DNA from 4 places in the Paenibacillus sp. PK3_47 genome. Region 1 is predicted to be linked to each of the others. Evidence: riboswitches for the same ligand, from Rfam matches in the RefSeq annotation. Region 1 holds a riboswitch; each other region holds the start of a gene.
What was found. A riboswitch is a leader RNA that binds a small molecule or an ion and turns the genes downstream of it on or off. The one in region 1 is predicted to bind cobalamin.
Positions count from the first base shown of each region.

Region 2: another riboswitch for cobalamin. It lies ahead of C2I18_RS22085 (S-layer homology domain-containing protein); the one in region 1 lies ahead of metE (5-methyltetrahydropteroyltriglutamate--homocysteine S-methyltransferase).
Region 3: another riboswitch for cobalamin. It lies ahead of C2I18_RS14140 (anaerobic ribonucleoside triphosphate reductase); the one in region 1 lies ahead of metE (5-methyltetrahydropteroyltriglutamate--homocysteine S-methyltransferase).
Region 4: another riboswitch for cobalamin. It lies ahead of C2I18_RS16625 (S-layer homology domain-containing protein); the one in region 1 lies ahead of metE (5-methyltetrahydropteroyltriglutamate--homocysteine S-methyltransferase).

Region 1 is NZ_CP026029.1:613,544-617,922, forward strand. Features, by position in the region: gene metE (5-methyltetrahydropteroyltriglutamate--homocysteine S-methyltransferase) at 1-1,558, opposite strand, end outside; cobalamin riboswitch at 1,727-1,933, opposite strand; gene C2I18_RS02940 (undecaprenyl-diphosphate phosphatase) at 2,184-3,044, opposite strand; gene C2I18_RS02945 (DedA family protein) at 3,119-3,751, opposite strand; gene C2I18_RS02950 (ABC transporter permease) at 3,769-4,379, opposite strand, start outside.
Region 2 is NZ_CP026029.1:5,079,786-5,084,164, reverse strand. Features, by position in the region: gene C2I18_RS22100 (flavin-containing monooxygenase) at 1-17, opposite strand, end outside; gene C2I18_RS22095 (hypothetical protein) at 354-746, opposite strand; gene C2I18_RS22090 (S8 family peptidase) at 917-2,170, shown strand; adenosylcobalamin (AdoCbl) riboswitch at 2,728-2,864, shown strand; gene C2I18_RS22085 (S-layer homology domain-containing protein) at 2,992-4,379, shown strand, end outside.
Region 3 is NZ_CP026029.1:3,190,657-3,195,035, forward strand. Features, by position in the region: gene C2I18_RS14130 (ribonucleoside-diphosphate reductase subunit alpha) at 1-586, opposite strand, end outside; gene nrdG (anaerobic ribonucleoside-triphosphate reductase activating protein) at 776-1,291, opposite strand; gene C2I18_RS14140 (anaerobic ribonucleoside triphosphate reductase) at 1,288-3,273, opposite strand; cobalamin riboswitch at 3,558-3,787, opposite strand; gene C2I18_RS14145 (MTH1187 family thiamine-binding protein) at 4,125-4,379, shown strand, end outside.
Region 4 is NZ_CP026029.1:3,742,013-3,746,391, forward strand. Features, by position in the region: gene C2I18_RS16620 (GAP1-N2 domain-containing protein) at 1-1,063, shown strand, start outside; cobalamin riboswitch at 1,685-1,881, shown strand; gene C2I18_RS16625 (S-layer homology domain-containing protein) at 2,240-4,379, shown strand, end outside.

The DNA of each region.
Region 1 (4,379 bases):
AGCCGTAGGACTGCACCCAGCCGCCTTGGGTAAAGAGGTAACCCGCCAGCTTTTCCCCGAAAAACTCTACCATATCGGTACGCTCAAATTCCCCGTGCACCAGCACATCCAGACCCAGTTCTTCCTGGAAGGTAATCACATCCGCGATCTGCTGGCGGATATATCCTTCATATCGCTCCAGACTCCATACACCCTTCCGCCATTTCAGCCGTGCCTGCCGCACCTCCGTTGTCTGCGGAAAGCTTCCGATGGTTGTAGTGGGCAGCAGCGGCAGCTGCCATTTCTCCTGCTGCACCTTAACGCGCTCTGCAAAAGGCAAGTTCCGGCTGTCCCGAAGCTTGGCCAGATTCCTGGCCTGTTCTGCCACATCCTGACGGCCTCTCTCCGGCAGTGCCCGGAATACAGCAAGCGCCTTGCGGCTCACAGCCAGAGCGTCTGCATACGCCTCTGCATCGGCCGCTGCAGCAGCAATCAGGCCAAGCTCTGCCAGCTTCTCATCAGCAAAGGCCAGCGCCTGCTTCACTTCCACCTTCAGCCTGCCCTCGCCCTTGACGGTTACAGGCACATGCAGAAGGCTGGAGGACGGCTGGAGGATCAAACGTTCCGCCGGCACATAGGCAATCAGCTTGCGGACAAGCTCAAGCTTGGCATCCAGATCCGCGCGCCAGATATTCCGCCCGTCGATAATACCCGCTCCCAGCCATTTGTCCTCCGGCCAGCCCAAAGACGCAATGGAGTTCAGATTGGCGCCTTTGTCATGTACAAAATCCAGGCCGATTCCCTGCACCGGCAGCTTAAGCAGCGCTTCCAGCGGTTCGGCCGCTTCGAAGTACGTTTGCAGCAAAATCTGCAGGCCGGGAACGGATGCCGCAATTTCACCATAGATCGTGTTCAGCAGTACGGTATCATCTTCTGTGAGTCCTGCAACAATGGCAGGCTCATCGATCTGTACCCATGCCACCCCCTCCTGCTGCAGCTCCTGGAGCAGCTGCACATAGACAGGAAGGAAGCGGGCTGCCACTTCATTAATTTCAGCAGCCGGAAAGCCTTTGGAGAGCTTAAGGAAAGTATAAAGTCCAATGATCACGGGTTTGCCTTCAATCCCTGCCTGCGCTTTGGCGAACCGGTAAGCCGCCAGCGGCTTGTTCTCCGTAAGCCGCGGAGTCCGGCTCCCGATCTCCGGTACGATGTAATGGTAATTCGTATTGAACCATTTGGTCATCTCGCAGGCAGGAGCCTCTGCACTGCCGCGCGCCATGGCAAAGTACAGATCAAGACTGACTTGTCCGCCGTCATAGCTGTATCTTGGCGGAACGATCCCGAACATCGCAGCGGTATCCAGCACATGATCATAGAAGGTGAAGTCATTCACCGGAATCTGCGTGATCCCGGCCTGCTGCTGCGCCTTCAAATGCTGAAGCTGAATCTCCGCCATCTGCGCAAGAAAATCCTGCTCATTGATTTTACCGCTCCAGTAGGACTCCAGCGTCTTCTTCCACTCCCGGTTGCTGCCGATTCTCGGGTAGCCCAGGTTGCCTGTAATTAGTTTATTTGCCATGTTCTCCACTCCTCAGTGTACATTTTCATCCACTATATACGTTGTTATAAGAACTATATCAGCTTTCCGATCATCAAAAAGGCGTTTTTCCCCGCAGCAGGCCAAGGGAAAGACGCCCATACAAATTTCATGGATAGTCTTAACACCTCCCTATCTTCCGTAGGTAATGCAGTGCTGTTGAAACAGGCAGGTCTCCTGGCTGGCGGAATCAGCATCCTGCAGCAGGTCTTCCCGGCAGTGGTGAGCCAGTGACATAAGCAGCTGAGGACTATCCGTTACAGTGGCGGGACCGCACCGGCTTTTCACCGGATTTCCCTTTTAAGCCTGCCGGTTCTTCGTGTGATCCCGGCAAGCACCTGTCTCCCTTTATGGACTTATTGATGGTTATGTGTTGCTGTTGTTGCCATCATACTGAATCACCTGCTGCGGTGCAATCCATTCCGGATAAATCAGCTATACGCATTCCCTATAGCCGATGTAATTCAGGTGCCGCAAGAAGGCAGATAAGCCATAAACAGAAGGAATAAGATTCCAAAAGCCTTATAAGCTAAATCTATAATTAGCACACCACAAAAAAGGCTGCACCCTCCCTTTGGGAAGGTGCAGCCTTTTGAAGAAACAAAATTTAGAACCAGATCAGGTAAACCACACCTGCGAGCACAATCCGGTAGATGGCGAACGGCAGCAGCTTGATCCGGTTGATCAGCTTGAGGAAAAACCGCATGGACACCAGCGCGAACACAAATGCGCTGATAAACCCAACGATAAAAAACGGCAGGGCATCCATTGTGAAGTACTCCCAGTTTTTGACCAGTGAAATCAGGCTTGCCCCGGCCATAATCGGAACTGCCATGATAAAGGTAAAGTCAGCGGCGGCACGGTGGCTCATTCCCAGCAGCACGCCGCCGGAGATGGTTGACCCGGAGCGTGAGAAGCCCGGCCACAATGAGATACACTGGATCAGACCCACGGACAGCGCCTGCTTGTATGTAATTTGATCCACAGTCTCAATTTTCGCTTTCTTCGGCGCAAACCGGTCGGCAATAATCATAAAAATAGCTCCGACTACAAGACCGATAAGCACAGTTGACGTTGAGAACAGATGCTCATCGATGTAATCCTCGAATAAGAGTCCCAGCACACCGGCAGGAATAAGTCCGACAATAACCTGTGCCAGCTTCAGGCGGCCCTGCGTCTCTTCCTTAGGCAGTCCGTCCGGTACAGCTGCGAGCTCCTTGCTGCTGAAGCGTTTGAGGCCCAGCAGATCAATGAACCGGTTACGGAAGATTACAACAACCGCGAGGATCGAGCCCAGCTGAATGACGACTTTGAAGGTATTGGCTGCATACTTGCCCAGGAACTCCTGCGATTTGAGCCACATATCATCCACGATAATCATATGCCCTGTCGAGGACACCGGAGCAAACTCCGTCAGTCCTTCGACAATTCCCAGAATAATGGCTTTAATAATAGTGAGCAGATCCATGTTTCTCCCCCTTGTTATAGCCGCAGCCATCGCTGCGGTATTAAATCATCTGTATTATAACTTGAATAACAGGTTTATTCCGCATTATTCGCAGTTTTGGCATCCCGCTGCCGTTTGCGGAAATACAGAAAACCGAACAATACGAGCGCCGCTGCAATCAATACATACACAACATTGGAGTACGCGTCCATGTAAACGGCAATGTCTTCCCAGGATTCGCCCAGCGCAGCGCCGAGCAGCACCAGCAGAACGTTCCAGCCCAGTGTACCGATCGTTGTGAACAGCATGAACAAACCAAATTTCATCCCCGACATTCCCGCCGGTATTGAGATCAGACTGCGCACCAGAGGAATCATCCGGCAGAACAGCACCGTCCAGTATCCGTACTTGTCAAACCAGGCGTCCGCCTTGCGGATATCGCTTTTTTTGATCCGGATGATGCCGCCCCAGCGGTCAACAATTTTCTCCAGCCGGCTCACATCCAGCATGCGGCCAATCCAGTAAAGGATGACTGCCCCCACCAGGGACCCCAGCGTCGAAGCAATCAGTACACCCGGGATGGTTAAATCGGAGGTTGTAGTCATAAATCCGCCGAACGGAAGAATGACCTCTGAAGGAATCGGCGGAAAAATATTTTCCAGAGCGAGCATCAGAAATATACCGATATAACCAAACTGCTCCATAAAATCAGTAATCCATGTTTTCATACTTAACCCTCCGCATTTCAAATCAGATTTTTCTTCAGGTTGCGCAAATAACGGCTGCGTATAAAAAAGAAGTAAAGGCCCTGAGCCGCCAGATACCCCAGCAGAACCGCCCCTGTCTCGTAGGCAATCGACAGATAGAACAGCCGCTGCAGGGCAATAAAAGCAAACAGGCTGTGCAGAACAGCAAGTCCTACCGGTACAAAAAACAGTAAGGCCAGCTGCAGCGTCACCGTCCGGTCCAGCTCCTTGTCGGTCAGGCCCATTTTGAAAAGAGTGGAATACTGTAGGCGGTCATGATCCAGATCCATATAGAGCCGGAAATACAGGAAGCTGCCTGCTGCGATAAAAAAGATTGTGCCGACCAGCAGCGAAGCAAACAGCATGGTGTTGTACAGAGTCCGCTGGATTTCAAACACTGTGCCGCTGATGACAACCGCATAGGGAGCATTTTTTTCGTAGGACATCTTGCCATTGTCAGCAAGCTCTGAAGCAACCCCCACCGTTTGCGGAAAATGATCCACATAGAATCCGGTATATACATCGCTCTGCACCGGGACAATCTCGCTGAACAGCCTGTCGCTGACGACCAGTCCGCTGAAATCTCCGCCGTCCTTGCCGTCCAGCTCCG
Region 2 (4,379 bases), 2.3 Mb from region 1:
AAAGTTTCCAGGCTCATGATTCCTCAGACCTTTCAGTGGCATCTTTAGGAGATCCGGGTAACAAGCTGTTCCGCCGCAGTTCTCACCTTACCAGTGGCCATATTATATCCTGCCTGCTGCCTCATTTGAATAATGGCGTCAGGTTTATTGTCACTATAGCTAAAATATGTCGTTTGGATTGTACATCATCACTAATTTTTGTGATTTCTTCTTCGGAAAGTTGAATCAAGGTCAGTTTACTTCACATTCAAATGAGAATCACCTCTCCGTACAACTGAGTTGCCACAGCAACACCAAAACAGCATGACCCAATAATCAGGCCATGCTGCTTCTCTTTTATCTCATTAATAGTCTTAGAAGCGGGCGACAAAAAACTCGCGGTTAGGCGGAACGGTGCCTTGGAAGACCTGGACGTTGTTGTCGTTTCTGATTCTCAGAACGTAGGACACATCAGTCAACGTAGAGACCTGGTTGAATACAGCCACACCGGTATCATCAAAGAACGCTGTAAATGTGTCTGAACCTCTGGTCAGGGTGGCTGTGAAATCTGTAGTTTCCTTTGGCACACCATTGAAGTTTGTTGCCAGTACAACGAGGTTATTGAAGGTTTGTCTGACTCTGCGTCTTCTGGCAGCCGGTTTTTTAGCCAGCGGTTTTTTCTTGGCGGCAGCCTTAGCCGCATTCATCTTTTTAACCATCAGCGCTTTTTTTGCCAGTAATGCTTTCTTCTTGTCAACTTCTCTCATTTGCTTCACCACTTTCTTTTAAGATACAGTAGTAAATGCAATTTAAGAGCCGGCCGAATCTTCCTATTGCCTATTCTATATAAAATGTGGCGGTGTCACAGTTTCATAGAGATGTATCCCCTGAGCCTATTCCTGCATAGGATGCACAGTGGAGAGGTGATCACTCATCAATGCGTGAAAAGCTGTGGGTGCGGCAGCATGCCGCCAAAATGAATCAGCCGTTACAGCATAAAGTCAGGAATACACCTGCTACAGGTGCAAAGTCAGCTTCAGTGCCGGTTATCGTTCAATTCAAGTCTCCCGTTACCCCGTCCCGGATCCGGAATCTGCAGAAACATCTTGGCGTTCATTCCTTCCCTGTCAAACACCGTCTTTCCTTGATCAATGCCCTATCCTCAAGAGTTTCTTTGAAATGCCTGGAACGGATCTGCAGCTGTAACGAGATTCATAAAGTCTATCTGGATACGGTAAAACATTCCTCTTTAAACATAGCGACTCCTTCTATCGGGGCAGCGGCTCTCCAGACCACCAAAGGACTTACCGGAAAAGGAATCAACATCGCCATCATTGATACCGGAATTTACTGTCATCCGGATCTGACCAAACCAGTTAACCGGATCTTTGCCTTCAAGGATTTCATCAATCATAGAAAAAAGCCCTATGACGACAATGGTCACGGAACCCATATCGCCGGGGATGCTGCAGGCAACGGATGGGCCAGCAAAGGCAAATACAGGGGGCCTGCACCGGAAGCCGGTATTGTCGGTGTTAAAGTATTGGACCAGAACGGCGACGGCTATGATTCTACCATTATCAAAGGGATCGAATGGTGCATTGCAGAGCGCAAGCGCCTCAGGCTGCGTATCCTGTCGATGTCCTTCGGCGGTCCAGTGAACACATCCTGCAAAGACGATCCGCTCTGCCAGGCTGTTGAAAAAGCCGTCCAGGCCGGACTCACTGTCGTCATCGCCGCGGGCAACAGCGGACCCGGACCAAAGACGGTTGAATCACCGGGAATCAGTCCCTCAGCGATAACCGTAGGTGCAGTTAATGACAGGCGGACCCTAACGCAAAAGGACGATGTCATTACGTTCTATTCCAGCCGCGGTCCTGCTCCGGGCGGCAAGGTGAAACCCGACATCGTTGCTCCGGGCGAATCAGTGATCTCGCTGCGCGCGCCGGGTTCACTGCTGGCCCGCCAGTCCCCCCAGGAGAGTATCGGCAAGTTCTACTACAGGCTCTCCGGGACCAGCATCTCTGCCCCGATTGTCTCCGGCGCAGCCGCGCAGCTGCTGCAGCGTTTCCCTGGCATGTCCCCGCGCCAGGTCAAAGCTGCACTAAAGAAGAATGCCTTCCGTCTCGGCCTCAAGCCCAATACGGCAGGAAGCGGCGAAATTAATGTCAGATTTCTGCGAAAATGCTAAAGGGGCTCCCCCATAAGCCATAAAATGGCTGCTTGGGCAGCCCCTTCTTCTACTGTTTTCTTTATAATCTATTACTGACGATGATAGCTTAAGGAGCTGTTCATAACATGGAAAAAGAACATTTGGGACCACAGCAAGGAAGACATGCCCCAAGGCACAGCGCTGCAAAGTATCGCCCTTATTCCGCTGGAGGCTTTTATTTGTAAAGTGAAAAATAACATTTCAATAGATGAGTCTTTCATTCTGGACCAGTGTCCGCCTTCTTGCGGTTATTACGGAATTTTTCAGAGGGGGAGCTCCCTTTACTGGTATAAACAGTTTTTTAAAGATGACACTTCCGCGCTCTTTACTTACAATGTGACGGACAAGCACCTGCAGCAAGTGAGGATTCAGGAAACGTACGACAGGATTTTTTTATAACCGGTGAACCGGTAATCTTCGGACGCTTCGCCACACATTGTTATATTCCTTCTGCGGACTGTCATATTTTTTGCCTATAACAAGCGTATTGACGCAGCGGCTGAACTTACGTATCCTATGGTGAAGGAAAATAAATGAATTTCATAGTTAACACAATAAGTTACGGAAGCTGGTGAGAGTCCAGCACGGTCCACGCCACTGTAAGGGAGTCATCCTAAGTCAGGTCGGTGCTTATTGTGTATAACTGAGCCCTTCGAGGTAAAGGGCGGTTATCAGAAACTCTTATTTGAGTCTCTTTAACCACGCCTCTTCCATTCATGGGAGAGGCTTTCTCACTATTCTAGGGTCAGAAAGGGAAGAGAGAAATGGGGAAAAGCTTTAAAAAGGTTCTTGTATCCGGGTTGGCATCAGCCTTACTGTTAGGTTCAGCAGGGCTGGGCAACTTACAGGCTGACGCAGCTAAAGAACCGGTTGTCTTCACGAACACGAATGTAGAGGTAAACTCAATTGTATCATGGGCTACGGGGTACCGCGATTACAAACCTAATACGGCTGAAGGAAATGTATTAGAATCTTACAGAACACCGGAGAATGCTGTCGGACCTTACTCTTCTTCTTTGGTAGTATTAGGAGACAACGGCGAAATTACAATGGAGTTTGAGGGAATCGGGGACGGGCCCGGACAAGACTTTGCGGTCTTTGAAAACGGCTTTGCTACAGGGCCCGATAACACACTTGGTTTTCTGGAATTGGCTTATGTACAGGTGTCTTCCAACGGAACAGATTGGGTACAGTTTGACTCCTCTGCCTTGAGGAATACCAAAGTCGGCTCTTATGAAGGAGTAGATCCTTCCCAGTATAACGGACTGGCCGGCAAGGCACTCGGCGGTTTCGGAACCGGGTTTGATCTGGCAGCGCTCAAAGACAAAGAGGAAGTTGCCGCCGGACTCGTTAAGCTGAATGATATCAAATACGTTAAGATTATCGACATTAAGGGCGACGGTACCAACAAGGACAGTTACGGCCGGCCAATCTATGATCCTGATCCTTCCGGAGGATCTGCCGGTTTTGATCTCAGAGCAGTCGGTGTTATTAACAAAAACTATGCCGTCACTCCGCCTTTTAATAAAGGGCTGGAGTTCGACCTGGACGCTGAAATTACGCAGGCCGTTGCGGGATACTCACAGCAAGTCTATGATGATTGGGCTTCTGTAGCCTCCAATCTTACAGGTCTTGCACCTGACCCGGACTATATCGCCGCTTACACCAAGCAGGTCATTGATGCGGCAGGAGTCTATAAGAAAGGCACAGATATCGCCAAAGTCATCATAGGCTTGACTGCAGCAGATGTTAATATAAAGGATATCGGCGGCATTAACCTTCTGGATAAGGCTGTCAACTTTGATCCTGCACGGCTTACGGTCTCCAACGACGTCGTATACATGCTGCTTGCCCTGGACTCCGGAAGATATGAGATCCCTGAAGGAAGCAAGGTAACCAGAGAATTCCTGGTGGACAAGCTTCTTTCCCTTAAAATAAAAGGCGGCGGCTGGTCATTCTTCGGCTCCACACCTGACCCGGATATGTCCGGGATTATCATGGCGGGTCTTGCCCCTTACTATGACACTAACCCTCAGGTAAAGGCTGCTATTGATGAGACGGCAGCGTATTGGAAAGGCAAGCAGATTACGAACAGCAACAGTCTGGGCCAGCTGATTCTTGGTCTCGCTGCAAATGAGATTGACCCTGCAGGTGAGGATTACAAGCAGGGTGACAAGAACATGCTGAA
Region 3 (4,379 bases), 2.6 Mb from region 1:
TCCGTTTCTCTTCCGGCTCCTGGTGCATCAGGTACATGGCGATAACCATATAACGTTCCTGCGGCAGCTCCATGACACGGCCGTCAAAATCATGGGCCAGATAACGGTCAGACAGGGTAAGCAGGCCGATATAATCGAACAGCAGGTCACGCGTGTAATCAATGGTGCCCCCAAGCTCGGCAATTTGTTCTTTGGTGTAGTGGGTCAGCAGCTCTTCGCGGTAGATGCCTTTTTTGACAAGCTCGGCAATGAGCGGATAGAGCTCGCCGTAAGGCTCGTCCGGATAGGCCTTGTAGCGGCGGTTAACGGCAGCTTTTTTGTAGAGGGAGGTCAAAAGGGAACGTGCGGCAGCAAACTTCCAGTCCGGCTCTTCTTTGGATACGAGCTCAAGGGCGCTCATCGTGAACGCGCTGCTGATCTCTTCACCGCTGACCTCGCTGCGGCGCAGCTTGGAGTTCACACCGCGCAGGAGGCTGTCTTTGCTCAAGTGCTCCAGGCCATTCAGGATACGGTCGGCATAAACAGACAGGCGGATTTCATCAAAAGCTAACTGGCGGTTTTCGGGCTTCACTACAAGTTCTGGCATAATACATTCATCCTTTCGACTTTAGAGATAATTGTGAATATCAAAATTTGAAGTATATGGGCACAGAAAGCAGCTAAGAAAAGGGCTTAGCGTGCTTTTGTAATTACCGTTATTCAATTATGCAGAGGCTGCCCTTGCCTGTGAGGGGAGGTGCAGCCTACTTCAACTGTTCATAAGTTACAATTATCACTACAGCACCGCAGGCTGCCAATGGATGATCTCCGTACCTGCTAGACTGGCCGGAATATCAATGATACGCTGGTTGCTGCTGCCGCGGTAGGGGAGGGTGGTGTCTTTGAGCTCTTCCACAAAACGTCCGTCAATAACGACCTGGCACAAGTTCAGCAGATTCCACTCCGGCGAGCCCGGATGGGCTGTAAGCTCTTCATAGGTGTATCCCGTGTAGATCCAGACCGGGAAGTCCGGCAGTACACTTCGCAGCTCATGAATGAAGCCCGCCGCCTCTTCCGCTGAGAAAAAAGGGTCACCGCCAGCCAGCGTAAGCCCGTCCAGCAGCGGATTGGCTGCCAGCTCGGCTATAATCTCATGCTGCCGCTCCAGCGTGAAAACCTCACCGTAATTGAAATTCCAGGTTTTCGGATTAAAGCATCCCGGGCAGCGGTGGCGGCACCCGCTCAGGAAGAGGACGGCCCGCATGCCCTCGCCCTCATTGATCGATTCCGGATAGTAGCCGCATATATTCATAGATGCTTGACGCGGTCCCGTACTTCGGCCTGCTTGGCCGCGTTGAAGCGGGTCTGGTAATCGCCGGTCAAATACCCGGTCACCCGGCGCAGACGGCGGATATGGGTATCGTGCTCATGGGCGCCGCAGGAAGGGCAGTGGGTGCCGATGACCCCTTCGTAGCCGCAGCCGGAGCAGCGGTCAATCGGATGATTGATGCTGAAATAGCTGATTTGCTGTTCAAGCGCATATTTGATGATCTTAACAAAAGCCGCCGGGTTGCTGCGGGCGTTGCCGTTAAGCTCAACATAAGAGATGGCGCCGGCGTTGCAGTGCTCATGGAACGGCGCTTCAAGACTGATTTTTTTGGCTGCACCCAGCTCATAATAGACCGGAATGTGGAACGAGTTCGTATAGTACTCGCGGTCGGTTACGCCCGGGATGGAGCCCAGCACCTTGCGGTCTACTTTGGTGAATTTGCCTGACAGCCCTTCAGCAGGCGTGGCAAACAGCGTAATATTGAGATCCAGCTCTTCGCTCTTGCGGTCGCAGTACTCGCGCATGTGGCGGACAATGGCAAGCGCCTTGGCATGAACCTCTGCATCTTCGCCGTGATGTTTGCCGTACATGGCCTTCATGCATTCTGCGATGCCGATGAAGCCGATCGACAGGCTGCCGTGCTTCAGCAGATCGCCGACGCTCTCCTCAGGAGCCAGCATTTCGCCGCCTTCCCAGACCCCTTCACGCATCATGAAATCGGAAGCCTTGGCCTTCTGGGCGGCCTGGATGCGGAAGCGGTGCAGCAGTCCCTCCAGGGCGATATCCATATAGTGATTAAGGTCCTCATAGAAGCCTTTTTCGTCTGCAGTAAGGCGCCGGCCTGTAATGGTACCGTGAGCCAGACCCAGACGGACCAGATTCAGCGTGTTAAAAGAAAGGTTGCCTTTGCCGGAGCAGTGATTGCGTCCGAAGCGGTCGCCCAGCACCCGCGTGCGGCAGCCCATGGTTGCGAATTCCGTATCCGGATCAGCCGGATCGTAATACTGCAGGTTAAGCGGCGCATCCAGGTTGGCAAAGTTCGGGTACAGTCTGCGGGCGGAGCATTCGGCGGCTTTGAGGAACAGCTCATAGTTCGGATCGCCCTGCTGCTGGTTGATACCCTGCTTGCATTTGAAAATCTGGATCGGGAAGACCGGTGTTTCACCGCTGCCGAGCCCGTTCATGGTCGCCGTCAGCAGAGAGCTGATTACGAGCTGGCCTTCAGGTGAAGTACAGGTGCCGTAATTAATGCTGGTAAAAGGAATCTGTCCGCCGGAACGGCTGGACATCGTATTCAGATTATGTATCATGCTCTCAGCGGCCTGGAGCGTTTCGATCTCGGTCTCTTTTAACGCAAAACGGAAGGAACGCGGATACTGCTCCGCCAGATCGCTGCGGCTCATTGTGATTTCGCCCAGATGCTCACCGGCCTGGCCTTCTTCAAAGTACTCCAGACCTTTACGGAACAGCTTGGCAAAGGATTTGGTCACATATGGCGCCAGATCAAAATCGATCTTGTTGGCGGATACGCCGCCGTACTGCGCATTCTGCTGGGACTGGAAAATAATCGCCACCAGCGACATCGCCGTCATAATCGAGTTGGGAGGGCGGACGCTGCCGTTGCCCGTGTTGAAGCCTTCGCGGAGAAGACGTTCGAACGGAATGAAAATACAGTTCGTCGTTCCAATGGCGTATTGGTCCAAGTCATGGACGTATACTACATTGTCTTCGATCGCCTGTACCAGCTGCGGCGGCATGGTGAAGTTGCGTGCATACCATTTGGAATACTCGCTTCCGAATTTGCTCATCTTTCCGGAGAAGCTCTCCCCGTTCAAATTGGCGTTCTCGCGCAGCAGGTCAAGATCCCGGCTGTCGATAATGTCGCGTCCCAAATGTATAACTTCTTCCAAAAGAACCTCCTGTGCAGCTTGTCCACCGTTGTACCGTTTCTCCAGCAGCGTCATTATGTAGCTCTCTCCCCTCGGTATTATAATCAGGAAGTCCAACCTCCTGACATCAGTAAAAAAAGCATCTCCTGCCAAATAGGCGGGAAATGCCCGGATGCGGGTGCGGCAAGGATCCCTGTACGGATCTTGCCGGTGATGTGTAATGCAGAAGCCGATACCTGAAGGTGATAAGCTTTATTACCCTCAGGTATCGGCAGCCTCTATTCCCTGAAATAGGGCAGGCTGATCTGCTTGTGCAGGCCGCATGCGGACACCTCGCCTGTTTCCCGCAGGCACTAGATATGGTGTCGGTAAAACAGGCAGGCCTCCTGGCTTCCGCTGAATCTTCCGGCGCCTTCCCGGGGACTCTTAGGCCCCAGTGGCTGCTGCCGGAGGATGCTGCCGCGCAGGCTCCGGAAAGTCTGCGTACATCCGGTTACAGTGGCGGGACCGCAGCGGAATTTCACCGCGTTTCTCTATTAAGCTTCTGCACTCCTGTTGAGAGTGAAGCACCTGTTTTCACTATATTTTGTTGTCGTTAGTTAAAAATAACCCAATATATTGTGTTTGTAAACCACATTTTTCTAAACCCGCGCCGGGAGCGGAATCCGCCGCCTTACTCACAAGTGATCCACAGGTTAGTCCACAGGTAATCCACAATGTATCCGCAAAAATTCATATTTAAAGTCATAAATTGTCCGAAAATATGCCACAAAGACTTCATAAAAATAGTGCGCGTGACACTGTAAATGAGATAGGGGGAACAGCTATATATTGATGTGATTTGTAGGAGAGCTGATCAGTTGGTAAAATAAGAGGACAGTTAAACTGTGCAGAATGCAGTTACAAATGAACAGGAGGAATTAACGATGGCGATTGGCGAAGTTACGGTCATTCCGATTGGCACGGGCAGCACCAGCCTCAGCAGCTATGTGGCCGATATGCAGCGGGTGCTGCAGACCGTGGAGGGCATTACTTACGAGCTGACCTCTATGGGCACCATTATAGAAGGTCCGGTATCCAGAATTCTCGCTGCGGTAGAGGCGCTGCACGAGTCCCCTTTTACAGCCGGAGCGCAGCGGGTATCCACTTCACTTAAGATCGATGACCGCCGCGACAAGCCT
Region 4 (4,379 bases), 3.1 Mb from region 1:
GGTCCGCAAAGCGGGGAACAGCAAGGAGACGGTCTACCGCTTCTTCGCCTGGTCACAAGACAGCCGCCTGTTCACGGTGTCGAACAAGAAGCTGCATCCGGCGTACCGCAAGGCGGTGCTCAAGTATTTCCTGAACAAAGACCGCGATGCATTCAAAAGCCGCGAATTCCGCAAAAACTACATGTCATCCGCAGGGCCTGCCCTGCAAAATGTATACAACGAGGCCCGCTCCAAGCTGGCTTCGCCGCTGGCGCGGTGGATCAGCCGCAGCCGATTTCAGCTCCTGATCTCCGGCTCCATCCTGGGGATCGTGCTGATCGGCATCATTGTGGCGGTCAGCCTGCTGCGCCCGGACAGCAAGGAGGCCGCTCTGCCGGCGGCCAGTCCGTCGCCGTCCGCTGCGGCCGCGTTTGCCCCCGCTGCCGTGTATCTCGGCAGCGAAGGGGCGGAGGGGACCGGCAGCCGGCTGGTGTTCTCCTTTGCCGACGCTGAGGAATGCACCGCCTTTAACCCGGCGGTGATTAGTGTAACGGCCTCCGGCGGGGACGCGGTGGCCTACGATGTTACGGCGATTGAACGGGGCGGCTGTCCCGTTCAATCGCCGGAGGCTGGAGCCGCCGGGGATGACGGCGGCGGAAACGCGGCTGCGGCGGATGCAGCCGGGGAAGAGAGCGGCGCGGCGGAGAACGCGCCTGCCGAGGGCGAGGGCGGCGCAGCGGAGGACGCGCCTGCCGAGGGCGATAGCGGCGCGGCGGAGAACGCGGCCGCTGAAGGTGATGGCGGCGCGGGGGAGAACGCGGCCGCTGAGGGTGATGGCGGCGCGGCAGAGAACGCGCCTGCCGCCAACACAGGCACGGCTCCGTACACCGTCAACGCGCTGCTTGAAGCGGGAGCCAGCGTTGCGGTAGGTGATATGATCACCGCCGGAAAGTACTCGCTGATGCTCGAAGCAAGTCCTGGCAGTACGCCGCCGTCAGCTACTCCGTCAGCTGCTGATACGGATGCTGATACAGGCAGCCCTGAGCCTTCCGCTGAAGCAAGTGCGGATGCGGAAGCTGAGTAACAGCATGAGCCGCTACCTCATATGCGGATTATGCTGCGAATGTGACAGAGCTGAATGTTTCTCATAGTAAAACCAGACAAAGCAGCGTTTCCCGTAATTCGGGGAAACGCTGCTTTACTTTTATGGACATTCCCTGCGCTAACGGACCCAGGATCCGTTATTTATTGATTTTGGCACGCTTATTATTTCTAACGGACCGAGGTTCCGTTATTCGCACCAAAATGACCTCATCTGCACACTTTTACTGAAAATAAGGCCCACTGAGTCCGTTAGATTCTGTGAGCGCCTGAAATCGCGGAAATAACGCCCCCTGTGTCCGTTACGCTCGGTCAGTCGCTCAGGATTCCGGTAAAATAGGTACCCTTAAACCCTATAAAACTGCTGACGCCCATTTCCATTAGCACAAGCCGCTATCATCCTCACAACAACTATCCCCGCCGCCGGACTATTTTCTTCAATAAAAGCGGAGAACGGCTGACTAACTAACATTTGGAATCTCTCAAATCCTGTTGGCATTCGCAGGTAACAGTCACTAACTCCTGACCGGGTACCGTTTTCCATTCAGCTTTTCTATGGACATACCGGAGATTACTAGATATGATTATGAAAATAATTAAAATTTAATAAGCACTAGGAAAAGGTGCGGTTCTACGCGTAGAATCCGCTTAAAAGGGAAGTCCGGTGCAAATCCGGTGCGGACCCGCCACTGTAAATGCGAAGCAACTCTCGGAGTGCCACTGTCCTGTGATCAAGGGTGGGAAGGCAGAGGGAAGCGATGAAGCATAAGCCAGGAGACCTGCCTTTTTCCGGAACGTTTCTATTCTTCGTGGGGTGAGAATGCGGAACATATGCAGATGAAATGAACTGTCGGTGTGGCTTTGGCACCGTTATGCTCGCTGTGTATTTTCCCTGGCCGCCCTTCGTGGGGCGGCTTATTAGCGTGTCAGAATGTGTAAACTTTTGGGCCCTCCCGCAAAGAACTTGATAACACATTGAAGCAAGGCCCCACTCAGTTTGTGGGGATATTTAGTGCGGACAGGCGGGTTGCGTTCATCCGGCTGATTTATGCTCCTGGAGAAAGAGTGCTGAATCAGGCAGGTAATGTGAAGCGAGTATCGGCAGATGCTTTTTTGTAGTGTCTGCTGCAAGACTAATATTATTATAGGAAAGAGGTTAATGATGAAGACGATTCTTTCTGCCAAGTCCTTTGTGCTTGGTCTGGCATTATTGCTGGTTATTTCAACGTTGGGTTCGGCTTTTGTTCCGGCAGGACAGGCTTTTGCTGCTGAGACAGCCCTAGCGGCAGCAGACACTGGTGCGACAGATGTATCTGCAGCCGACGCTCCCCAAATCACTGTATCCGAAGCTATAGAAGACACCGTCAAGCTTATCCTAAACAGCGGTGTGAAGTCCGACTGGGAGGCGATCGGGATAACCCGGGCCGGATACCAGGTGCCGGGGAGCTATCTCCAAGTGTTGGAGAACACAGTACAGACTGAAGGCAGACTTAGCAAAGTTACCGATTATGCCCGGACCGTACTTGCCATAACAGCTCTTGGCGGTGATGCGGCGAATTTCGCCGGCAGCGGTTCTGCAGCAGGGTACAACCTGTTGGAGAAGCTGTATAACAGCGACAAAATGAGCAGTGAGACGGTGAACGGACCCGTGTATGCACTGCTTGCGCTTGATTCCGGCAGCTATACTATTCCGGACGGTGCCAAGTGGACACGCACAGCGCTGGTAGACGAGATTCTGAAACAACAAAAAGATGATGGCGGTTTTGCCCTGTTCGGCTCGGCCGGAGATCCTGATATAACGGCGATGACCCTGACAGCGTTGGCGCCGTACCAAGATAAGCCTGAAGTGAAGACAGCCGGTGAAAAAGCTGTACAATGGCTATCCTCCCGTCAAGATGCCAACGGTGGCTACGGCGGCAGCAGTGAAAGTGTTGCCCAGGCTATTATCGCGCTCACTTCCAACGGAATTGATCCAACAGGGGAACGTTTTACTAAGAATGGAACCGACCTTGTAGGAAGATTAATGAGCTTCTTCGTGCAAGGCGGCGGTTTTTCACATACCCCAGGTGCTGCTGCTAATTCACAGGCAACCGAGCAGGGCCTGCAGGCCCTCGTTGCCTACAATCTGCTCGGCGGCAGCGGCAAGCTGTATGACTTCCCTAAGCCTGCGCAGCCTGAAGAACCCTCTGCCGTTAATGTGGCGCTGTCTGTTGAAGGACCGCAGGGAACAGTGGCAGAAGGCAAACTAACGGCCCTCAATGCTCTGGATGCGCTGAAACAGCTCACGGCGGCCCGCAATATTCCGCTTGATATTACTGTATATCCGTTTGGCAGTATGGTTGATGGAATTAACGGGATTAAGGGCGGCACTTACGGCGGCGGCTACTGGACTTTTCTTGTCCATCGAGGCGGGGAATGGGTGTATCCTGAATTAGGGATGGATTCCTATCCGCTTAAGGAAGCGGACCGTATTCTGATCTATTTTGGCGGAATGAATACCCCGGTGGTAGATTCAGTCACCATCAGCAGCCCGCAGCCTGAGCCAGACGAGAAATTTACAGTTGCAGTAACACAAAAACATTGGGTAACCGATGATGTGACATATGCTACTAGTACGGTTACATCCCCGGCAGCAGGCGTTCAAGTCACTGCAGGCGGCATCAGCGTAACTACAAATGATCAAGGCGTTGCTGTTTTTGAATCAGGTCTGCCGGCAGGAGATTACGAATTGGCCGTCACTGCTTATGCGGAAGGCAAAACTCCGGCAATTGTTAAACATAAGCAAGCATTGAAGGTAGGTGTAGCAGTTCACCTGTCTGTTGAAGGACCGCAGGGAACAGTGGCAGAAGGCAAGCTAACGGCCATCAATGCTCTGGATGCGCTGAAACAGCTCACGGCGGCCCGCAATATCCCGCTCGATATTACTGTATATCCGTTTGGCAGTATGGTTGACGGAATTAACGGGATTAAGGGCGGCACTTACGGCGGCGGCTATTGGACTTTTCTTGTCCATCGAGGCGGAGAATGGATGTATCCTGAATTAGGGATGGATTCCTATCCGCTTAAGGAAGCGGACCGTATTCTGATCTATTTTGGCGGAATGAATACCCCGGTGGTAGATTCAGTCACCATCAGCAGCCCGCAGCCTGAGCCAGGCGAGAAATTTACAGTTGCAGTTACACAAAAACGTTGGGTATCCGATGATGTAACATTTGTTACTAGTGCGGTCACATCACCTGCAGCAGGCGTTCAAGTTTCTGCAGGCAACCTCAGCGTAACTACCAATGATCAGGGCGTTG